Regions from separate parts of the Ensifer sp. R-19 genome, predicted to be linked through region 3. Evidence: predicted binding sites of a transcription regulator. Region 3 holds the regulator's gene; each other region holds the start of a gene.
The links. The regulator PhoB, encoded in region 3, activates phosphate uptake and scavenging genes when phosphate is short. The targets are predictions, from matches to a motif close to TGTCATNNANCTGTCAT.
Positions count from the first base shown of each region.

Region 1: ACN9MO_RS03980 (PhoX family protein) is a predicted target of PhoB. The motif match lies at 2,088-2,104, and genes of this name have one in related genera.
Region 2: ACN9MO_RS16905 (DUF2794 domain-containing protein) is a predicted target of PhoB. The motif match lies at 2,192-2,208, and genes of this name have one in related genera.
Region 4: ACN9MO_RS17340 (NAD-glutamate dehydrogenase) is a predicted target of PhoB. The motif match lies at 3,386-3,402, and genes of this name have one in related genera.

Region 1 is NZ_CP184569.1:837,534-843,043, forward strand. Features, by position in the region: gene ACN9MO_RS03980 (PhoX family protein) at 1-2,011, opposite strand, end outside; gene ACN9MO_RS03985 (DUF2339 domain-containing protein) at 2,308-5,127, shown strand; gene ACN9MO_RS03990 (HD domain-containing protein) at 5,134-5,510, shown strand, end outside.
Region 2 is NZ_CP184569.1:3,484,045-3,489,554, forward strand. Features, by position in the region: gene acnA (aconitate hydratase AcnA) at 1-935, shown strand, start outside; gene ACN9MO_RS16900 (DUF1223 domain-containing protein) at 1,142-1,915, shown strand; gene ACN9MO_RS16905 (DUF2794 domain-containing protein) at 2,229-2,633, shown strand; gene ACN9MO_RS16910 (GNAT family N-acetyltransferase) at 2,858-3,415, opposite strand; gene ACN9MO_RS16915 (Bax inhibitor-1/YccA family protein) at 3,538-4,275, opposite strand; gene ACN9MO_RS16920 (ABC transporter permease) at 4,499-5,510, opposite strand, start outside.
Region 3 is NZ_CP184569.1:154,268-159,777, reverse strand. Features, by position in the region: gene ACN9MO_RS00760 (aspartate aminotransferase family protein) at 1-1,060, opposite strand, end outside; gene ACN9MO_RS00755 (GcrA family cell cycle regulator) at 1,482-2,003, shown strand; gene phoB (phosphate regulon transcriptional regulator PhoB) at 2,072-2,755, opposite strand; gene phoU (phosphate signaling complex protein PhoU) at 3,015-3,728, opposite strand; gene pstB (phosphate ABC transporter ATP-binding protein PstB) at 3,779-4,594, opposite strand; gene pstA (phosphate ABC transporter permease PstA) at 4,608-5,510, opposite strand, start outside.
Region 4 is NZ_CP184569.1:3,590,633-3,596,142, reverse strand. Features, by position in the region: gene ACN9MO_RS17340 (NAD-glutamate dehydrogenase) at 1-3,160, opposite strand, end outside; gene pdxY (pyridoxal kinase PdxY) at 3,446-4,327, shown strand; gene ACN9MO_RS17330 (carbonic anhydrase) at 4,458-5,111, shown strand; gene ACN9MO_RS17325 (lytic murein transglycosylase) at 5,200-5,510, opposite strand, start outside.

The DNA of each region.
Region 1 (5,510 bases), 680 kb from region 3:
AGCCGATACGGCCGCCGCCCTGCTTGGTCACCGCAACGACGGCCGGGCGCACCGGCATATCGTCCTTGAAATCAGGCCAGCGGGTCGCCGGCGTCTCGTAGGTGGCAAGACCGGCGTCGCCCGGATGCTGGACGGCCAGGAAGAAGGTGTCCGACGTCGGGTTGAAGCACGGGCCGCACATTTCCGCGCCAACCGGCACGCGGAAGAAGAGCTTCGACGTGCCGCGGGCACTGCCGTCCGTGTCGATCGCCCAGATGCCGTCGGTCCGGCCGGTTTCCTTCTGGTTGTTGCCGTCGGTCGAAACCCAGAGGCGGCCGTCGGTGTCGATGGCGCAGTTGTCGGGCATGCCAAACCAGCCGTTCTTGGTGGTCGCCGTCGAGAACGAAGCGCCGACCTCGGCAACAGCAGGATCGCCGCACTTCAGCAGCACGTCCCAGCGGCTCTTGAGCGACGCGAAGTCGCCGTCGGTTTCGGTGATCTCGACGATGTGGCCAAAAGCGTTCTTGGCGCGCGGGTTGGCGGCGTCGACTTCTTCTGCCTTGCGCTTGGTGTTGTTGGTCAGCATCACGTAGACCTTGCCCGTCCTAGGGTTCGGCTGAACGTCCTCCGGGCGATCCATCTTGGTGGCACCGAGCGCGTCGGCGGCGAAGCGGGTGTTGATCAGCACGTCCGCCTGCGAGGCGAAGCCGTTGGCTTCGGTCAGCGGGCCTTCGCCGTGGGTAAGCGGCATCCAGGTGACGGTGCCGTCCTCGTCGAACTTGGCGACATAGAGCGTGCCTTCGTCGAAGAGGTCCATGTTGGCGGCGCGATCATCAGGGTTGAAGGTGCCCTTGGTCACGAACTTGTAGACGTAGTCGTAACGTTCGTCGTCGCCGGAATAGAGCACGACGCGCCCGTCCTTGTTGACAATCGATTCACAGCCTTCGTGCTTGTAGCGGCCGAGTGCGGTGCGCTTCTTCGGTACCGAGGTCGGATCCAGCGCGTCGACCTCGACGATCCAGCCGAAGCGATTGGCTTCGTTCGGTTCCTTGGAGACGTCGAAACGGTCGTAGAAGGAGGCCCATTCGTACTGGCCGCCCGGTGCGCCCAGGCGCTTGAGCTGCTTGTACTCCGGGTGGTCTTCGGCGAGCTCGCCGCCGAAATAGCCGTTGAAGTTTTCTTCGGCCATCATGTAGGTGCCCCAGGCGGTGACCCCGCCGGCGCAATTGTTGATCGTGCCGAACACCTTCTTTCCCGTCGGGTCGGACGGCGTCTTCAGGCGGTCATGACCGGCGGCCGGCCCGGTGATCTGCATCTCGGTGTTGACCGTGATGCGGCGATTGTTCTTGCCGTCGAGAACCGGCTGCCACTTGCCGTCGACCTTGCGGATCTCGATGATCGTGCCGCCATGGGCGGCCATTTCGATGTCGACCAGTTTCTTGGTGTACTCACCGAGAACGACCTTCTCTTCCTCGACTTCCTTGCCGTCCTTCGTCACCTTTTCCTTCACGACGCTGGCGAAGGCCGGGAACATCAGCTCGGCATTGGTATATTCGTGGTTGACGACCAGGAGGCCATGGTCGGCGCTGCCCTCAAGCGGAATGAAGCCGACATAGTCGTTGTTGTAGCCGAACAGCTTTTCCTGGGCGGCGGCCGTCTGGTTCTTCGGGTCGAACTCCGGGCTATCCGCGAAGATCTTGTCGCCCCAGCGCAGCAGGATGTCGGCATCATAACCTTCGGCGACATGGTGCTTCTCGTCGACGCCGGCTTCGATCTCGGTGAAGTCGAAGCGCGAACCTTCCTCGGCGCGTGCTTCTTCGGCAGTCAGGAGAGCCAGTGGGCTGACCGTCGTCGAAATCGCGGCAACGGCGAGCGAGCCGCCGATGAACGAGCGGCGCGAGAAACGGCGATGGATGATGTCGCCCATCGTCGGGTTGGTGGAACAGTTGTGGCCAATGTCTTCCAGCTCTTCCCTGCGTTCCGTCAGCGTCTTGAATTCGGTCTCTTCCGTCTGGCCGAGATGCTTGTCCATGATCGGGTCTCCTGGTTGAACGATGGAAACCACCGCGCCGAGACAGCGGTGTTCATCCGCCTGTATCAGTTGCTCGGTGACAGTTCTGCGACAATTCCGTGAAGAGATTACAGTGCTCGGCCGTCTATTGCATGTTTCCTTGAATCGTCACCGATTTAAGGAAACATGCCGCAATGCTGAGTGCTACAGCGACCTTTGTGAGTCTGATAAGACGCGCGGCGCTGTAGAGATTTGGCGAGCGTCCAAAAGTTTGTATGGTTGCGCCGAGCACGCCGGTGCGACCGTCAGGGGAATACATGTTCGAACTCTTTGCTTTTCTTGCCTTTATCCTCGCTCTTTCCGCCTTTGCCGGCGGTCGCAAGACGGCCGAGCGGCTGGGGGCCGAAATCGCCGCGCTGAAGGCGGAGGTCGCGAGGCTGAAGACCTCATCGGGCGAAGGCGTTCAGGCCGAAGCGACGACCGAAGACCTCGCCGCCGCGCCCGAATTGCCGGTGGAACCGGACACGGTCGAGGAGGCTGCGATCGGCCTGACCGCCGGCGCGCGCGAGGGTGCCCGGATCTTCGGCGACGCGGAGAACGCGGCGGAAGACATCGAGGGTGGCGAGACCATTGCCGCCAGCACCGAAACGCCACAGCCGGTTCCGGCTGCGGCCCGTCAGACCGAAAGCCTGGAAAGCCGCCTCGGCGCGCGTTGGGCGGTCTGGGTCGGCGGCATTGCGCTCGCGCTCGGCGGCGTCTTCATGGTCAAGTATTCGATTGATGCCGGCCTCCTGAGCCCGGCGGTTCGCCTGACGCTTGCCGCCCTGTTCGGTCTCTTGCTGATGGCGGCAGGGGAGGTCATTCGCAGGCGCGCGGTGCCTGTCATCGCCAATGAGTTCCAAAATGCGATGATCCCCGGCATCCTGACGGCGGCCGGCGCCGTCACCCTGTTCGGTGTCGCCTATGCCGCCTATGGCATCTACGGCTATATCGGCACGGGCGCGGCATTCGTTCTGCTGGCCGCGATCTCGCTGGCGACCGTTGGTCTGTCGCTGCTGCATGGGCAGGCGCTCGCCGGCCTCGGCCTGCTTGCCTCGCTCGCAACCCCGGCACTCGTCTCGAGCGACGAACCGCGCCCCTGGGTCCTCTTCGGTTTCCTCTCGGTAGTCTGGCTTGCGACTTTGCTCGCGTCGCGGCTGCGGACTTGGACGGTAGTGCCGACCCTTGCCAACGTCGGCATCGGGCTTTGGGGGCTTGCCTATATCACCGCGGCCTCGCCATTCGAACCGCTGCCGGTCGCCTTTGCGCTGTTGGTGATGATCGTCGGCATCGGCCTCGTCTGGCCAGGTGCTACGGAAGCTGCACCCGCGCCCGAAGTCCCTGAGGGTGCGCAGCGACGCGGTGCCGTTGCCGGACCATGGGAAAGGCTGTTTATCCCGCCGCATGCGGCAATCTCCATTTCCGCGGCCATCGCCGCCACGGTGCTTGCGCTCCTTCTGATCAGCCCGGCGGTGGCCGCGGTCAAATATCCCGTGACGGAATTTGCCGTGGTCATTGCGGCGCTGGCGGCCTTGGGAGCCGGGCGGCCGACGGCGGTCTATCCCGCCGTGCTTTCGGCCGTCGGGGCAGTGGCCGGCGTCTGGAGCCTGACGGCGCTGAGTGGTGTGCTCGCCTATCTCGATCCCTCGCTCGCCGACGCTCTGCCGACGATCGTCCTGCCTGGCCGCACCGCCATGATCACGGCAATGCTGCTTGCGGCGCTGTTCGTGTTGCTCGGCGGCTTCGTGCTATCGCGCCGCCTCGTCACGCATCCGCACTATTCGACCCTTTGGGCCGGCATCGCCGCGGTTGTCCCGATCGCCCTGACGGCGATGTCGTTCCTGATGACCGGCAACTATGCCTTCGATCTGCCGCACGGCCTGTTCTCGCTCTTCGCCGGAGCCGCGCTGCTCGCGCTGGCGGACTGGCTTTACCGTCGCGGCGGCGAGGCGGAGGCGCGCGATATCGCGGCTGGATTGCTGGTCGCCGGTTCGTTCGCGTTCTTTGTCCTTGCCCTTCATGCCTGGACCGATGGGCTCGTCACCACACTTGCGATTGCCGTGCTCGGGACGGCCTATGCGCTCGCGACACGCATCCGCACCTGGCCGATCCTGCCCTGGATGACCGGTGCTGCGGCTGTGGTCGTTCTCGGGCGCATCGCCTGGGAGCCGACGATCGTCGGTGCCGGCAATCTCGGCACCACGCCCGTCTTCAACGCGCTCCTGCCCGGCTGCGGTATTCCCGCCGCGCTCCTCGCCGGCTCCGCCTATTTCCTGAGATCCTGGCCCGGCACACGGGTACGCAACCTCCTGCAGGCTCTCGCCAGTCTCTTCGTGCTGTTGACGCTCGCGATCCTCGTGCGTCACGCGATGAACGGCGGCGTGCTCGATAGCGCTGTGCCGACGCTCGGCGAGCAGTCGATCTATACCCTGCTGGCGATCGGCGCATCGGCGATCTTCATGAGCCTCGACATGAAGTCGCCGAGCCCGGTCTTCCGCTATGGCGGCATGGGTCTCGGTGTACTTTCGATGTTGTCGGTGCTTTCAGCGCATCTCCTCGGCCTCAACCCTTACTTCAGCGGCGAGCTTCTCGGTCATATCCCGTTCTTCGATCTCCTGCTGATCGGCTATCTGCTGCCGGGGCTCGGCTATGCCGGCCTCGCTTGGTATGCGCGCGACAAGCGGCCGTTGCCCTATGTCATGGCGCTTGCGGTCAGCGGCGCGGTGCTGGCCTTCGCCTGGGCGAGCCTCACGGTCCGCCGCGCATGGCAGGGAGAAAACATCGCGGATTGGAAGGGCTTCCTGCAGGGAGAGACATATACCTACTCGGTCGTCTGGTTGCTGCTCGGCGTGCTGCTGCTTGTGCTCGGTTCGCGTTTCCATGCCAAGAGCATTCGCATCGCTTCGGCCGTTCTCGTCTTCGTCGCTGTCCTGAAGGTGTTCCTGATCGACATGTCCAACCTCGAAGGTTTCCTGCGGGCCCTGTCCTTCATCGGGCTTGGCGGGGTATTGATCGGGATAGGGCTCTTCTATCAGAAGATCCTGTCCGGTGTCGGCGTCGCATCGACGGCGCCGACAGATCCTGCCGAACAGCAATAGGACGTCATGACACATATTTCGAAACTGGCGGCAGCCTTCGCGCCGCATGAGGATCTCGCCGCGGTGCTGCTGCCGCATGCCTTTGCCGCCGATGACGGCTCGCATGATGCCGCGCATCTGATCCGCGTCTGGAAGAATGCTGCGCGCATCCACGCGGAGGAGGGCGGCGATACGCGTTCGCTCGCCGCCGCCGTCCTGCTCCATGATTGCGTCTCGGTCGAGAAGAACTCGCCCTTGCGCACCCAGGCATCACGTCTGGCGGCGGAGAAGGCGACCGGCATTCTGCAGGAACTCGGCTGGGGTACGGGAGAGACCGGCGCCGTGGCGCACGCCATCCTGACCCACAGCTTCTCCGCCAACATTGCACCGGAGACGCTGGAGGC
Region 2 (5,510 bases), 690 kb from region 3:
TCAAGGACATCTGGCCGACCTCCAAGGAAATCCAGGAGTTCATCTTCAAGTACGTCACCCGCGAACTCTACGCGACCAAGTACGCGGACGTCTTCAAGGGCGACGAAAACTGGCAGGCCGTTCAGGTTCCTCCGGGCCAGACCTACGCCTGGGACGATGGCTCGACCTACGTGCAGAACCCACCCTACTTCGTCGGCATGGGCAAGTCCGGCTCGGGCATCTCCGACATCAAGGGCGCGCGCGTCCTCGGCCTATTCGGCGACAAGATCACCACCGACCACATCTCGCCGGCCGGTTCGATCAAGGCTGCCTCGCCGGCTGGTGCCTACCTCATCGGTCATGGCGTCGGCGTTGCCGACTTCAACCAGTACGGTACGCGTCGCGGCAACCATGAGGTGATGATGCGCGGCACGTTTGCCAACATCCGCATCCGCAACCACATGCTCGGCCCGAACGGCAAGGAAGGTGGCTACACCATCCACTATCCGTCGAAGGAAGAGATGTCGATCTACGACGCCGCCATGCAATACAAGGAAGAGGGCGTTCCGCTCGTCATCTTCGCCGGCGTCGAATACGGCAACGGTTCGTCGCGCGACTGGGCTGCGAAGGGCACCAATCTGCTCGGCGTCAAGGCCGTCATCGCGCAGTCGTTCGAGCGTATCCACCGCTCGAACCTGGTCGGCATGGGCGTCATCCCCTTCGTCTTCGAAGAAGGCACGACCTGGGAATCGCTGGGCCTCAAGGGCGATGAAATCGTCACCATCGACAACCTCGCCAATGTCCAGCCTCGCGAAAAGCGCGTTGCCAAGGTCACCTATGGCGACGGCAGCGCGAAGGAAATTCCGCTGATCTGCCGGATCGATACGCTGGACGAAGTGACCTACGTCAACAACGGCGGCATCCTGCAGACGGTTCTGCGCGACCTCGCCGCCTGATCGCCAGACCATCGCGAAGCATTGGAGCCGGGACGCCGAGAGGCGACCCGGCTCTTTCTTTGGTTGTCAAATCCCAAAACGTCCCAACACAAGCCTGTGCTCACCCGCCACCTCACTCCAACGTGACTTCCCGTTGATGCGTGGCCGGCGTATGTAATGAACTCCCCCATAAGGAGTAGGCCGACGGCCCCCAACGAAGTGACGCCATGACATCCGCAGACCGTTCTTTCATTCGCCCTTTTGCACTGGCTTTCGGGCTGTTCGCAGCCGCTGGTGCACCGGCCGGGGCACAGGACGGACAGGTGATCAAAGGCGTCGTGGAACTGTTCACCAGCCAGGGCTGTTCCTCCTGCCCGCCGGCCGATGCGGCGCTGAAGGCGCTTGTCGATGGCGGTGATGTCGTGGCGCTCGCCTACCATGTCGACTACTGGAACTATCTCGGTTGGGCCGACACACTGGCCTCCAAGGAAAATACCGAACGGCAATATGCCTATGCCCGGATGCTCGGTCGCAATGGCGTCTATACGCCCCAGGCGATCCTGAACGGGCGCGACCATGTCAACGGCGGCAATCTTCAGGCGATCAAAACGCGGCTGGAGACAATGAAGGCCGAAGGCAAGGGGCTTGCCGTTCCCGTCGAGGCGAAGATCCAGGGCGAAGAAATCCAGATCAACGTCGGTAGCGGCATCGGCAAGGCGAACGTCGTCGTCGTCTATTTCGACCGCGCGAAAGTGGTGAAGATGGAGAAGGGGGAGAACAGCGGCAAGGAAATCCCCTACTGGCATGCCGTGCGCGACATTCAGACGATCGGCATGTGGGACGGAAAGCCGGCAACCTTCACCCTTCCCGCAACAGTTCTGACCGAGCGCCCCGGCAACAGTGGCTGTGCCGTTCTCTTGCAATCGATGAAGGACAAGGAAACGCCGGGCGCGATCATCGGCGCCACGGCGGTGCTCGCCGGCCCGCAAGGCAAGTTGTAAGCGGGCGCGGCGCAAGGGGGTGGTTCGGCCCGGCAGCATCGAGGGGCTGGGGCTGAGGGTTCGAAGTTACCGGACCGAACCGGCCATGGCTGCGTTCGGTGAACTCCCGCAGCATGACGACCTGACCGGACATACGGTGGCAACGACTCTGTCCGTCAGCGCTCGCGAGTTTTGCGGTGAATTGGGGCGGCGATTTGACTGAAATGGGGCAGAGGTAAGAAATGCCCTCTTCGTCCAACGGCTTCCGGCTTGCTTTTCGGCTCACGTCAGGCACACTGTTATCGTTCTGTCACAACAGAAGGCCGGATTGCCGATGACCGATGAGCCGGATTTGCCGCAAGGCGAGGCGCGCCATCAGCGCGAGACCACTTCCGAAGTGGTCGTCCATCTTCACGAATACAAGAACGCCAAGAACCCTCCCCCCATCACTTTCCATCGCCGCGAGTTGGACCAGATCCTTTGGGTCTACGGTCGAATGGTCGGCGAAGGCGAATGGCGGGACTACGCCATCGACCACCTGAAGGACCGCGCGGTCTTCTCGGTGTTCAAGCGTTCGGGAGAAATGCCGCTCTACCGGATCGAGAAGAACCCGAAGCTGTCGACGAAACAGGGCGCCTATAGCGTGCTGAACATTCACGGCACGATCCTGAAACGCGGCCACGAGCTCGCCCAGGTGCTCAAGGTGTTCGACAAGGTCCTGAAGCTGGTGGAAACCTGAAGCAGGTCGCGCAAAACTGCGCAGCGGTTTTGCAATAACGACCTGCGAAATATCAGAAGCTTGAAGCGCTGGGAGCGGACCTGCAAGATCGCGACGCGCCTTAAGACCTGATCCGCACCGGCGTCCCGGTGAGATGCGCGGCGACCTCTTCCGACGCAGGGCTTTGACCCGCCCCGGGACGGCCGACTGCAATCAGCGCATGTCGGGCGTCCGCGAGGCGACGATCAGTTCTGATAGAGCGTGTCTGGATAGACGTCTTCCGGCGGATCGCTCTTCTGGCCCTCGCCAAGCGCGAGCTGCATGATCGCCGTGTCGAGCCAACGGCCATGCTTGAAGCCGGTCGCTTTCATCGTGCCCTGATGCTCGAAGCCGAGCGAACTGTGTACGGCGATCGATGCCGGGTGGGCACCGCCGATCACCGCAACCATCTGCCGGAAGCCGAGCTCGGTGCAACGACGAATGAGTTCGACGAGCAGCGCCTTGCCAGCACCCTTGCCGCGCGCTTCCGGCGCCAGGTAGATCGAAACCTCGACCAGAAAGCGATAGGCCGTGCGCGTCCGGAAGGCGGACGCATAGGCATAGCCGACGATCGATCCGCTGCCATCGCATGCGACCACATAGGGGTAGCCGTTGCCGATGATCGTCTCGAAGCGGTTTCGCATCTCCGCTTCGGAAGGAGGTTCGATCTCATAGGTGGCGACGCCGTTCAGTACGGATTCGCGATAGATCGCTGCGATGGCAGGAAGGTCGGCCAAGGTGGCGTCACGCAGACTCAGGGACATGGCGGTAAACTGCATCTCGAGGTTTCGTCGTCCTTTACTCCCATGGGGGCCGGGACGCGATCAACTATTTCCGGCAACAAAAAAGGCGGCCGAGGCCGCCTTTTCCGCAATTCGTTTCAAGCTTAGTTGTTCCGGTTGCCCATGAACTGCAGCAGGAACATGAACAGGTTGATGAAGTCGAGGTAGAGCGTCAGCGCGCCCATGATCGCCTTGCGGCCGGCAACGGTGCTGTCATCGGCTTCGTAGTACATTTCCTTGATCTTCTGCGTGTCGTAGGCGGTGAGGCCAGCGAAGATCAGAACACCGATCACGGAGATCGCGAAGCCGAGGGCCGACGAAGCAAGGAAGATGTTGACGATCGACGCGATGATCAGGCCGAAGAGGCCCATGATCAGGAACGTGCCGAAGCCCGACAGGTCCTTCTTGGTCGTGTAGCCGTAGAGCGACAGAGCGCCGAACGAAGCGGCCGTGACGAAGAACGTCTGCACGATGCTCTGGCCGGTGAAGACCAGGAAGATCGACGACAGAGACAGGCCCATCAGGGCGGCATAGATCCAGAACGTCGTCTGTGCTGCGGAGACGCTCATCGAATTAATGCGGAAGCTCATGAAGAAGACCATCGCCAGCGGCGCCAGCATCACGACCCACTTCAGGGGCGAAGCGTAGATGAGCTGGGCGAATGCCGGATTGGAGGCGGCAAGCGCATAGGTTCCGTAAGCTGCCACGCCGGTGATCGCCAGGCCCAGGGCCATCAGGTTGTAGACCTTCAGCATGTACGCGCGAAGGCCCTCATCGATCACGGCACCCGCCTGAGCGCCGGCGGGCGACATTCGGGTTTGGTAGTTTCTCAGATCAGCCATTGTTTCCTCATTTAAGCTCCGGTGGAAGTTACGGTGTCGGGCGGCGAACAGTCTCGCTTTGGAAGGCTGGCTTCCACGCCCAGGCGCCGCTGCGGAGCTCCAGCATGCCTGTGGATAAATATGATGCCGAAACCCGTTGCGTACAAGACCCGAAGCCCCTGGATTCGAACGCATCCGGCCGTTTCCGGCATGCACGACAGGGATTTACGGTTAACTTCACCGCTCAAAGCTCCCGCAGGACCGGCGCCGCCTTCTGCCCGAGAATACGCCAGGTACCGGCAAGACCGATGCCGACGGTCATCACCAGCGCCCCGACGACGGTCAGGATCGCGACATCCGGCAGGAAGTCTGACGGCAACTTCATGATGCGGCTGACGACGAACCAGGCGGCAACTCCGCCGGCAAACAGGGCGAAAACCGCCGTTGCGAGGCCGAGAATGGCATATTCGTAGCTGAACGCCCGGATAAGGGTCGCGCGCGTCGCACCCAGCGTTTTCAGCACCACGGCGTCGTGGACGCGCGCCCGGTTGCCAGCGGCGAGCGCACCGGCAAGCACCAGGACGGAGGCGACGAGCGCCACTGCGGCCGCCGCCCGGATGGCGGTTGCCAACTGTCCAAGCAGCCCGTTCACGATGTCGAGAGCATCCTTCACCCGCACGCTTGTGATCGTCGGATAGGCGTTGGTGACGGCCTTCAGCACCGCCGCCTCCTCTTCCGGCGTCGCTGCCGGATCGATGACGGTTGCCAACCACGCATGCGGCGCACCGGCGAAGGTGTTCGGCGAAAACACCATGACGAAGTTGATCGAAAGCGATTCCCACTCGACGTTGCGGAAATTGGCGATCTTGGCGGTGATGTTGCGGCCAAGCACGTTGACGGTCACGGTGTCGCCGATCTTCAGGCCGAGTTCGCCGGCCTCTTCCGCCGAGAAGGAAACCAAGGGCTCGCCGCTATAGTCGGCCGGCCACCACGCGCCCGCGGAAAGCGTCGAGTTCTCCGGCTTGTTCTTGGCATAGGTGATGCCGCGGTCGCCGCGCAGCACCCATTGGCCGCCGGGCGGCACGTTGCGGCTGTTCACGTCCTCACCGTTGAAGGCAATGATCCGGCCGCGCAGCATCGGCACCTCGATGACCTTGCCCTTCGGGATCGTCCGGTTGAGCACCGAGCGGAAGCCTTCGATCTCGTTGCCCTGAATATCGACGAAGAAGAAGTTCGGCGCGCGCTCCGCCATGCTG
Region 3 (5,510 bases):
GGAGCTTCTCGGCGCGGATCTCCTTCAGGAGATCCGCCGAGGGGCCCTTTACCTTGATGCCCAGCATCAGGCCATCGCCGCGGATATCTTCGATGATATCGGGATAGCGATCCTTCAGCGAAGCAAGACCCTGGCGGAAGACGAGCGCGACGTCGCGCACATGGGCGAGGAAGCCATCAGCGAGGATGACGTCGAGCACGGCGTTGCCGACGGCCATCGCCAGCGGATTGCCGCCATAGGTCGAGCCATGCGTGCCCGCCACCATGCCGGCGGCCGCCTCTTCCGTCGCCAGGCAAGCGCCGAGCGGGAAGCCGCCACCGATGCCCTTGGCAACGGCCATGATATCCGGGCGGATGCCCGTCCACTCATGGGCAAAAAGCTTGCCGGTGCGGCCGACGCCGGTCTGAACCTCGTCGAGGATCAGGAGCAGGCCGAATTCGTCGCAGAGGGCGCGCAGTTCCTGCATGAATTCCTTGGTCGCGGGACGGATGCCGCCCTCGCCCTGGATCGGCTCGATCAGGATCGCGGCGGTCTCCTCGGTGATCGCATTCTTGACGGCTGCGAGGTCGCCGAACGGAACCTGGTAAAACCCTGGGGCCTTTGGCCCGAAACCTTCAATGTACTTTTGCTGACCACCGGCGGCGATCGTCGCGATCGTGCGGCCGTGGAAGGCGCCCTCGAAGGTGATGATGTGAAACTTCTCCGGCTGGCCTTTGGCGAAGTGGTAGCGCCGCGCCGTCTTGATCGCGCATTCCAGCGCTTCCGCACCGGAATTGGTGAAGAAGACCCGATCAGCAAAGGTTACGGCGGCCAGGCGGCGTCCAAGACTTTCCTGACCGGGAACCTCGTAAAGGTTGGAAAGGTGCCAAACCTTCTCGGCCTGCGCCTTCAGCGCCTCGACGAGATGCGGATGCGCATGGCCGAGCGAGTTCACGGCAACGCCGGCAGCGAAGTCGAGATAGCGCGAGCCGTCTTCGGCGATTAGCCAGACGCCCTCTCCTCGCTCGAAACGCAACGGCGCGCGCATGTAGGTATCGTAAAGCGGCGTGGTTGCAGTCATGCGAGGCTCTCCTTCACTCCAATCGGCATCGGTCCCGCTGCTTCATGCGGCCCGATAAAAATCAAAAATGCCGCCTTTCGGCGGCGCAGGCACTATTCCTATTTCGCACTGCAATGTCAACAAAACCAAGCCTTGCAGCGCGGTAACGAGATCCATTTCCCTGCGACGAAAAAATCGGCCGGTAGGGCTTGCAAAAATGCAACGCCAGCCGAGCAAGTTGGGGAAAACTACGAAATCGATTCGGCGTGAATCCCGGGACTCTTGCCACGGAGTCCGGCGGTCAGTACGTTAACATTCAATTACTAGACGCATGCGGCGGACCTAGTCACCAAAAGAGTTATCGCGTTTGCAACCTCGAGATTCAACCGGGGTGCGGTGAGGGATTCTGCCATCCCCAACGCTGAGAACGGAGAGTGCAGAAATGAACTGGACTGACGAGCGGGTGGAGAAACTGAAGAAGCTTTGGTCCGAGGGCCTAAGCGCAAGCCAGATCGCGGCACAGCTCGGCGGCGTCAGCCGTAACGCTGTCATCGGCAAGGTTCATCGCCTGAGCCTTCCAGGCCGCGCCAAAGCCGGCGGCAGCGCCACTGCGGCGGCCCGCCCGAAGCGGCCGACCTCGGCGCCGCGCGCTCCGAACTACGCCTCGCGCGTTTCGACCCGCACCGTTGCCCGTCCGTCCGGCGCCACCGTTCTCAAGGAGGAGATCGAAGTCGATCTCGTTGCCGAGCAGGATTTCAGCATCCAGACCGACGTGGTCGTGCCAATGTCGCGCCGCCTCGAGCTGACCCAGCTCACCGAACGCACCTGCAAGTGGCCGATCGGCGACCCGCTGAAGGAAGAGTTCCATTTCTGCGGCAACGATTCCCCGGAAGCTTCGCCCTATTGCAGCTTCCATGCGCGGCTTGCCTACCAGCCGTCCGCCGAGCGCCGTCGGATGCGCTAAGGATCCGCACAGGACCAAAACGAAAGGGGCCGATCGGCCCCTTTTTTATTGACTTCTGTTTGCCCTTCTCAGCTTTCGAGCGAGTAGCCGGCGCCGCGCACGGTGCGGATGACATCAGGCATGGTCGAGAAGTTCAGCGCCTTGCGCAGGCGGCCGACATGCACGTCGACGGTCCGCTCGTCGACATAGATGTCGTGGCCCCAGACGCCGTCCAGCAACTGCGAGCGCGAGAAGACACGGCCCGGAGAGGACATCAGGAACTCCAGCAGGCGGAACTCCGTCGGCCCCAGGCGAACTTCGCGGCTGCGACGATGGACGCGATGGGTTTCCCGGTCGAGCTCGATGTCGCCGCAGCGCAGCAGCGTCGAGAGAACTTCGGGCTTCGCCCGGCGGAGCATCGCCTTGACGCGGGCCATCAGCTCCGGCGTGGAGAAGGGCTTGACCACATAGTCGTCGGCCCCGGTCGCGAGACCGCGAACGCGCTCGCTTTCCTCGCCGCGCGCCGTCAGCATGATGATCGGCAGCCGCTCCGTCTCCGGGCGCTGGCGCAACCTACGGCAAAGCTCGATGCCGGAGACGCCAGGCAACATCCAGTCGAGGATCAGAAGGTCGGGCAGGCGTTCCTGTAGCCGGATCTCCGCCTCGTCACCCCTGAGGATCGTATCGACGTCGAAGCCTTCAGCTTCCAGATTGTAACGCAGCAGGACGCTCAGCGCCTCTTCGTCTTCGACCACGGCGATTTTTGGCAACATCAGGTAACGTCTCCTTACCGCGAGCGCCGTGCGGGTCCAGCGGACCGGCCGGCACTCAGACACTCTAAATCTGGAGCACCCCCGCCAATTTCAAAGGCGGTGCGAAAAGCCGCATGCTTCAGATGCAGGAATTCGGGGCCGCGACCGAAGCCGCGACCGGATGATATTCATGGGGCATGCATTGCGAACGGCGCGTTTAACGCCAGAGCGGGATGGGGAAAAGTGTATGCGGTTGTCCCCCGCATCCCGCTCAAACCTTCTAGTCGTTGACCGAGCCCAACGTCGACGTGTTGTCATCCTTCGGGCGCTCACCTTCCGGCTGGGCACCCGTCGCCATGTAATAGATCGTCTCGGCGATGTTGGTCGCGTGGTCGCCGATACGCTCGATGTTCTTGGCACAGAACAGAAGATGCGTGCAGGGCGTGATGTTGCGCGGATCTTCCATCATGTAGGTGAGCAGCTCGCGGAACAGCGAGGTGTAGATCGCGTCGATCTCCTCGTCGCGTTCGCGAATGCTGTTGGCCTTTTCCGGCGAACGCGAGGCATAGACGTCGAGCACTTCCTTGAGCTGCACCAGAGCGAGCTCGGCGAGATGCTCGAGACCGCGGGCGAGCTTGCGCGGGATGCCGGAACCGGCAACCGCGATCACGCGCTTGGCAGTGTTCTTGCCGAGGTCGCCGACACGCTCCAGGTCGGAGGCGATGCGGATCGACCCCATGATCTCGCGAAGGTCGGCGGCGACCGGCTGGCGCTTGGCGATCGTGACAATCGCCTTCTCGCCGATCTGGCGCTCGGCATCATCGAGAACAGTGTCGTCCGAGATTACCTTCTGCGCCAGCGCCAGGTCGGAATTGACCAGGGCGCGGACGGATTCGGCGACCATCTGCTCGGCGAGACCGCCCATTTCCGAGATGCGGCGCGTCAGGTACTTCAGTTCTTCGTCATAGGCGGACATGATATGCATGGACATGATCGTCGATCCTTACAGGCGCTTTCCAGTGACTGTTGCAGCCGTGATTGGCCTCAGCCGAAGCGGCCCATGATGTAATCCTGGGTGCGCTGGTCATCCGGATTGGTGAACATCTTGTCGGTGTCGTTCTCCTCGACAAGATTGCCGAGGTGGAACATGGCGGTGCGCTGCGAAACGCGGGCGGCCTGCTGCATCGAGTGGGTCACGATGACGATCGTGAAGTTCGTGCGCAGTTCGTGGATGAGTTCCTCGACCTTGGCGGTCGCGATCGGGTCGAGTGCCGAGCAGGGCTCGTCCATGAGGATGACTTCCGGGCTGACGGCAACAGCGCGTGCGATGCAAAGGCGCTGCTGCTGACCACCGGAAAGGCCGGTACCCGGCTCCTGCAGGCGGTCCTTCACCTCGTTCCACAAACCTGCCTTCTGCAGGCTGGTCTCGACCACCTCGTCAAAGTCCGCCTTGGTGCGGGCAAGTCCGTGGATGCGCGGACCGTAGGCGACGTTGTCGTAGATCGACTTCGGGAACGGGTTCGGCTTCTGGAAGACCATGCCGACGCGGGCGCGCAGCTCGACCACGTCAATGGTCGGGTCGTAGATGTCGTCCTCATCGAGCGTGATCTTGCCGGTGACGCGGCAGTTCTCGATGGTGTCGTTCATGCGGTTCAGCGTGCGCAGGAAGGTCGACTTGCCGCAGCCCGACGGACCGATCAGCGCCGTTACCGTGTTCTCGCGGATGTTGAGGTTGACGTCTAAAAGCGCCCGCTTCTCGCCGTAGTAGACCGACACATCCTTGCCGATCATCTTGAAGGGAACCGTGTTCATTTTCTGATCCAAGGCTTTCTCGACCGCTGCTTCTGACATGATGTTCATAGTAATTACCTCACTACCAACGGCGCTCAAAGCGACGTCGCAACAGAATGGCGCCAAGGTTCATGACGACGAGGAAGATGAGAAGAATGATGATCGCGCCGGAGGTGCGCTCGACGAAGGCGCGTTCCGCCTCGTTGGCCCACATGTAGATCTGCACCGGCAGCGCTGTCGACGGCTCCATCGGCGAACCGGGATAGTCGACGACGAAGGCGACCATGCCGATCAACAGCAACGGCGCGGTTTCGCCAAGCGCATGGGCAAGGCCGATGATCGTACCGGTCAGAATGCCCGGCATCGCCAGCGGCAGAACGTGGTGGAAGATGGTCTGCATCTTCGAGGCACCGAGACCGAGCGCCGCCGAACGGATGGACGGCGGAACCGCCTTCAAGGCCGCGCGGGTGGCGATGATAATCGTCGGCAGCGTCATCAGCGTCAGCACGAAACCGCCGACGACGGCTGCCGAACGCGGCATGCCGGCAAAGTTGATGAAGACGGCGAGACCCAACAGACCGTAGACGATCGACGGAACGGCCGCGAGGTTGTTGATGTTAACCTCGATCAGGTCGGTGAGCCGGTTCTTCGGAGCGAACTCCTCAAGATAGATCGAGGCGGCAACGCCGATCGGCAACGACAGCACGAGCACGATCAGCATCATGTAGAACGAGCCGAGGGCGGCAACGCCGACGCCCGCCGCTTCAGGACGGCTGGAGGCGCCGAAGGTGAAGATGCCGGTGTTGAAGCTCTTCTTCAGGACGCCGGCGCTTGCGAGCTCGTTCATCCAGGTGACCTGCTGGTCCTTGACCTTGCGCTTGCTCTCTTCGACCTTGAGGTCGATCTGCCCCTTGTTGGCGGAGTCGATGTTGGCTTCGGCCAAAAGGGTGACCGGAATGGTCTTGCCGATGATGGACGGATCCGC
Region 4 (5,510 bases), 590 kb from region 3:
CCTGAGGCGTGAGCGTCACCGACTTTTCGGCACGCGAGATGATCATCGCGCCCTCGGACAGCGTCTTGCGGTCATAGTCCTGCCAGCTCGAACGCGGCAGAGCGAACATGCGCGTGCGCTCGGCGAACGAGGCATCGATATCCGGCGACGGATCGATGAAGATGTCGCGGTGGTCGAAGGCCGCGATCAGGCGGATCTTCTCCGAGAGCAGCATGCCGTTGCCGAAGACGTCACCGGACATGTCGCCGACGCCGGCAACGGTGAAGGGCGTCGTCTGGATGTCGATGTCCATCTCGCGGAAGTGCCGCTTGACGGTCTCCCAGGCGCCGCGGGCGGTGATGCCCATCTTCTTGTGGTCGTAGCCGGCGGAGCCGCCCGAGGCGAAGGCGTCGTCAAGCCAGAAGCCCGCTTCCTGCGCCAGGCCGTTGGCCGTGTCGGAGAAGGTCGCAGTGCCCTTGTCGGCGGCAACGACGAAATAGGGGTCGTCACCATCGCGGCGCAGCGTATCGGCGGGCGGCACGATATCCTGGCCGACGATGTTGTCAGTCACCGAAAGCAGAGTGCGGATGTAGGTCTTGTAGGCTTCGGTACCGGCCCTGAAGACCTCGTCACGGGTGCCGCCGACGGGGAGTTGCTTCGGATAGAAGCCGCCCTTGGCGCCAACCGGTACGATGACGGCGTTCTTGACCTGCTGCGCCTTGACGAGGCCAAGCACTTCCGTGCGGTAGTCCTGGGCGCGGTCCGACCAGCGCAGGCCGCCACGGGCGACCTTGCCGAAGCGCAGGTGCACGCCCTCGACCTCGGTGCCGTAGACGAAGATTTCGCGGAACGGACGCGGTTCCGGCAGGCCGTCGAGCTGCTTCGGGTCAAGCTTGAAGGCGAGAACCGCGCGCGGCTTGCCGTCGGCGCCATGCTGGAAGTAGTTGGTCCGGAGCGTCGCTTCGATCGCGTTGACGTAGCGGCGCAGGATGCGATCCTCGTCGAGGCTCGGAACGGCAGACAGCGCGTCCTCGATCGCGGAAAGCAGGGCGCTGCACTTCTTTGCACGCGGCTTTTCCTCGAGCTTCGGATCCATCCGGGTCACGAACAGCTTGAAGATATCGGCTGCGATCGCCGGATACTTGTTCAGCGTGTCGGCGATATAGCCCTGCGAATAGGTGATGCCGGCCTGGCGCAGATAGCGGGAATAGGCGCGCAGCACCGTGACTTCGCGGGCATTGAGGCCCGCAAGCAGGATCAGCCGGTTGAAGTTGTCGTCCTCGATCGTGCCGTTCCAGGCGGCGAGGAAGGCTTCCTCCAGCGCCGCACCCGACTTTTCGAGATTGAGCGCAAGGCCGTCGCGATGGATCAGCTCCATGTCGTGCAGCACGACGCGGTGCTTGTCCTCGCCGTGCCTGCCGACATTGAGGTCGTAGGTCTGTTCGCTGATGACCCGGAAGCCGAGGTTTTCCAGCAGCGGCACGCGGCGCGACAGCGACACGGGCTCGCCGGCATGGAAGATCTTCAGCTCGGCCGTGTCAGGACGGTTGACCGGGCGGTTATAGTTGTAGAACGAGATCCGGATCGGATCTTCCGCCTTGCAGGCGGCAATGTCTGCAAGGTCGGCATAGGCTTCCGCCGGCGTGAAGAACGACTGGTAGGCGCCGTCGACATCAAGCTCGATGCCGTCCTTACGGGCGAGAAGGTCGAACCGATCGATCCAGCGCGTGACGATGCCGCGAACGGCCTCTTCAAGCTTGGCCTGCGGAATGCGCGGGGTCTTGCCGCTGGTGCGGCCTATGATGAAGTGGACGCGCGCCAGACCGCCTTCGGGGAAGGCCGGGTAATAGGCCGAAACGCGGCCGTCATAGGCGGTCTTCAGGTAGTCGCCGATCTTTTCGCGTACGTCGGAATCATATTGTTCGCGCGGCACGAAGACGATGACCGAGACAAAGCGGTCGAAATGGTCGATGCGCGGCAGGACGCGGATGCGCGGCCGGTCGCCCAACTCGTTGATCTGTTCGCAGAAGGCGGCGAGCAGACCGACATCGATCTGGAAGAGGTCGTCGCGCGGATAGGATTCGAGCGTGTTGTCCAGCATCTTGCCGGAGTGGCTCTGCGGGTCGTAGCCGAAATGGTCGACGATCTTCTCGATCTTGTGGCGCAGCAACGGGATTTCAGCCGCCTGGCGGGTATAGGCCGAGGAAGTGAACAGGCCGACAATGCGCAACTCGCCGGCGACATTGCCGTCGGCATCGAAGCGCTTGATGCCGATATAGTCCATATAGGCGCGGCGATGGACGACCGATTTCACGTTGGCCTTGGTGACGATCAGGAAATCGGGGCCGTCGAGGAAGGCGAGGATTTCCGGCGTGGTCAGTACTGCGTCCTTGCCCTGGCGCAGAACGCGCACGTCGGGGTTGGAGAGGATGCCGAGGCCCCTGCCCTTGCCGCGCTCGACCGTCGCCTTTCCGCCCTTGCCCGAGTAGGTATACTCGCGCATGCCGATAAAGGTGAAGTTGTTGTCGCGCAGCCAGCGAAGGAAGGCGAGCGCCTCATCACGGTCGCTTTTCTTGCGCGAGGCGTTGTAGGCCTCGAGTTCCTGCACGGCCTGGTCGAGCAGCGCCGTCATCGCCGGCCAGTCGTGTACCGTCTGGTGTACCTGCTCCAGCACGTCGCGGATGCGGTTGCTGAGCTGCTCGGCTTCGACGGGCGCCAGCTTCGTCAAGTGGATCTGGATGTGGCTGACGCGGTGCGCCGGATCGCTTGCCTCTTCCGGATCGAAGAGTTTTACCGGCTTGCCCGGTTCCTTGACCAGGATGGGATGGATCGCAAGGTGGATATCGCGGTGCGTGCTGGTGATTTCCCCCATGACCGAATCATAGAGGAACGGCATGTTGTGTTCGGTGATCGCGATGATCGAAACCTCGGTGCCACCCGGCGCCACGCCGGCGACGGTTTCGACCGAAACTTGCGGCTTGCCGCCATCCCAGCGGGCGAGTTCACGATGCGCATGGGCTGCAATCAGCGCCAGCATGTCCGCCGAATAAAGATCGAGGTCATCGTTGCTGGCCCCACCGAAGAGGCTCTCCGGCGCCAGCGCGTCGACGCCCAGTTTGATGGCGGCCGCCTTTGCTGCGTCGATGTGTCTGTCCCGCTTCGGATTGTATTTCACGCCCATGAAGTCTCTCCCACTCATGATAGGCCAAACCCTATCAGAACCATGGCTAATGGCGACCGCTATTTACGCCGATTTCGGCAAAATCGAGCCGAAAATTGGAGAATTTCACGTGAAAACAGCTTAAATCCATTTAAATCGAAGGCAATTTCGCGAAAATTGCTCGAAAATCGATGAAAAAGCACGAAAACGCCAGCGGCTTCCACCGGACCTATCTGCCATCGCCTGTTGACAGGGCGGTGACAGTCGGGTGATCAGAGTTTGTAGACCGAAGGATTGGACTCGTCGATGCCCGAAATGCCCTCCCTGCCCGGCGCCGTCATCGTCATCTCGAGCCATGTCGTGCGTGGCAAGGTCGGCAACCGGGCCGCGGTGTTCGCGTTGGAGACGCTGGGGCATCCGGTCTGGGCACTGCCGACGGTCATTCTTCCCTGGCATCCCGGACACGGGCGCTCGACCCGCGTCACCATTTCAGACGCGGATTTCCAGTCGATGATCGACGATCTCATTGCCGCGCCCTGGGTCGGGGAGGTGCGCGCCGTGCTTTCGGGCTATCTCGGATCGCCCGGTCAGGCCGAAGGCGTTGTGCGGTTGGTGACGACTCTCAGGGAACGTAATCCCAAGCTGATCTACGCCTGCGATCCCGTCATTGGCGACGCCGGCGGGCTCTATGTTCCGGAGGCGACCGCGACGGCCATCCGCGACCAGCTGCTGCCGCTCGCCAACCTGGCGACGCCGAACCGCTTCGAGCTCGCCTGGCTCGCCGGCGCGACGCTGGAGACCAATACGGCGATCCTCGATGCCGCCCTCGGCCTCGGTCCGGCCCGCGTGCTGGTGACCTCAGCGGTGCCGATGATGAGCGGCGGTACCGGCAATCTCTTCCTTTCGGGCAATCACGCGCTGCTCGCCGAACATCGGCTCGTCGAGAACCCGCCGAATGGCACCGGAGACTTGCTGACTGCCCTGTTTCTCGCGCGGCTTCTCGAAGGACTATCGGAAGAGCGCGCATTGCAGATGGCGACCGCAAGCGTGTTCGAGATCATCGCGCGGAGCGTCAAACGCGGTGCCGACGAGTTGACGATCGAGCAGGACGCTTCGAGCCTTTCGACGCCGATGGCGATGGTGCAGATGCGCCGCCTGGTGCATCCGAATCAGATGCGGCGCAAATAGAAGAAACTGTTCATGGGCAGCAGCCCTTGTCGCATCGTGGATTGAACTTTAGGTCATGATGATATTCATGGCGGGGCGTGATGCGGGCGGAAGTCCGCTCATCCCGCTCGAAGCAGCAGCGGAGTAATCGATGGACAAGCAGCAACAGCGTTTTCCGGACCACCTTCTGAACGGCTACCACAACTTCATGAATGGCCGCTTCAGCGAACAGCAGAAGCGCTACAAGGTGCTGGCGGAAACCGGCCAGAAGCCGAGGACGATGGTTGTTGCCTGTTGCGATTCGCGGGCGGCGCCGGAAACGATCTTCGACAGCGGGCCGGGTGAACTCTTCGTCGTGCGCAACGTCGCCAATCTCATGCCGCCCTATGAGCCGGACGGCCATTACCATTCGACGTCGGCCGCGCTTGAGTTCGCCGTGCAGTCGCTCCGCGTCAGCGACATCGTCGTGATGGGGCATGGCCGCTGCGGCGGTATCAAGGCGGTGCTCGATCCTGATGCCGAGCCCTTGTCGCCGGGCGATTTCATCGGTCGCTGGATGAACCTCCTGAAGCCGGCCGCCGAGCAGATCCAAAGCAACGACGTCATGACCCAGGCGGAGCGGCAGCGTGCGCTCGAGCGGGTCTCGATCCGCAACTCGCTTGCCAACCTGCGCACCTTCCCTTGTGTTCAGATCCTCGAAGCCAAGGGCAAGCTGCATCTGCACGGCGCCTGGTTCGACATCTCGACCGGCGAGCTTTGGATCATGGATCCCGCGACCGGCGACTTCTCCCGCCCGGGCATGTAACCAGCAAAAAAGCCCGAATCGACGATCCGGGCTTTGCAATCTTCCGAAAGGCATCGTGCATCCGGAGAGATGCGCGAATTGGGTTCGATCAGAGGCCGTCGATCTCGGCGCCGATGATGGCGATTGCCTGCTGGTAGACGGTTGCCGCGTTCCAGCCCTGGATCGCGCCGAAATTCGCCTGGCCTTGTTGATAGCCGGCACCCGGCTGCCAGCCGTGACCGCGCAGGAAGTTGGCGGTCGAGGCCAGCGCGTCGGCCTTGGAGCGAACCATGTCGATGTGGCCGTTGCCGTCGCCATCGACGCCGTATTTCAGGACGTTGGCCGGCAGGAACTGGGTCTGCCCGATCTCGCCGTGGGCCGCACCGCGCGCATCGGGGCTCAGGTCACCGCGCTGTACAA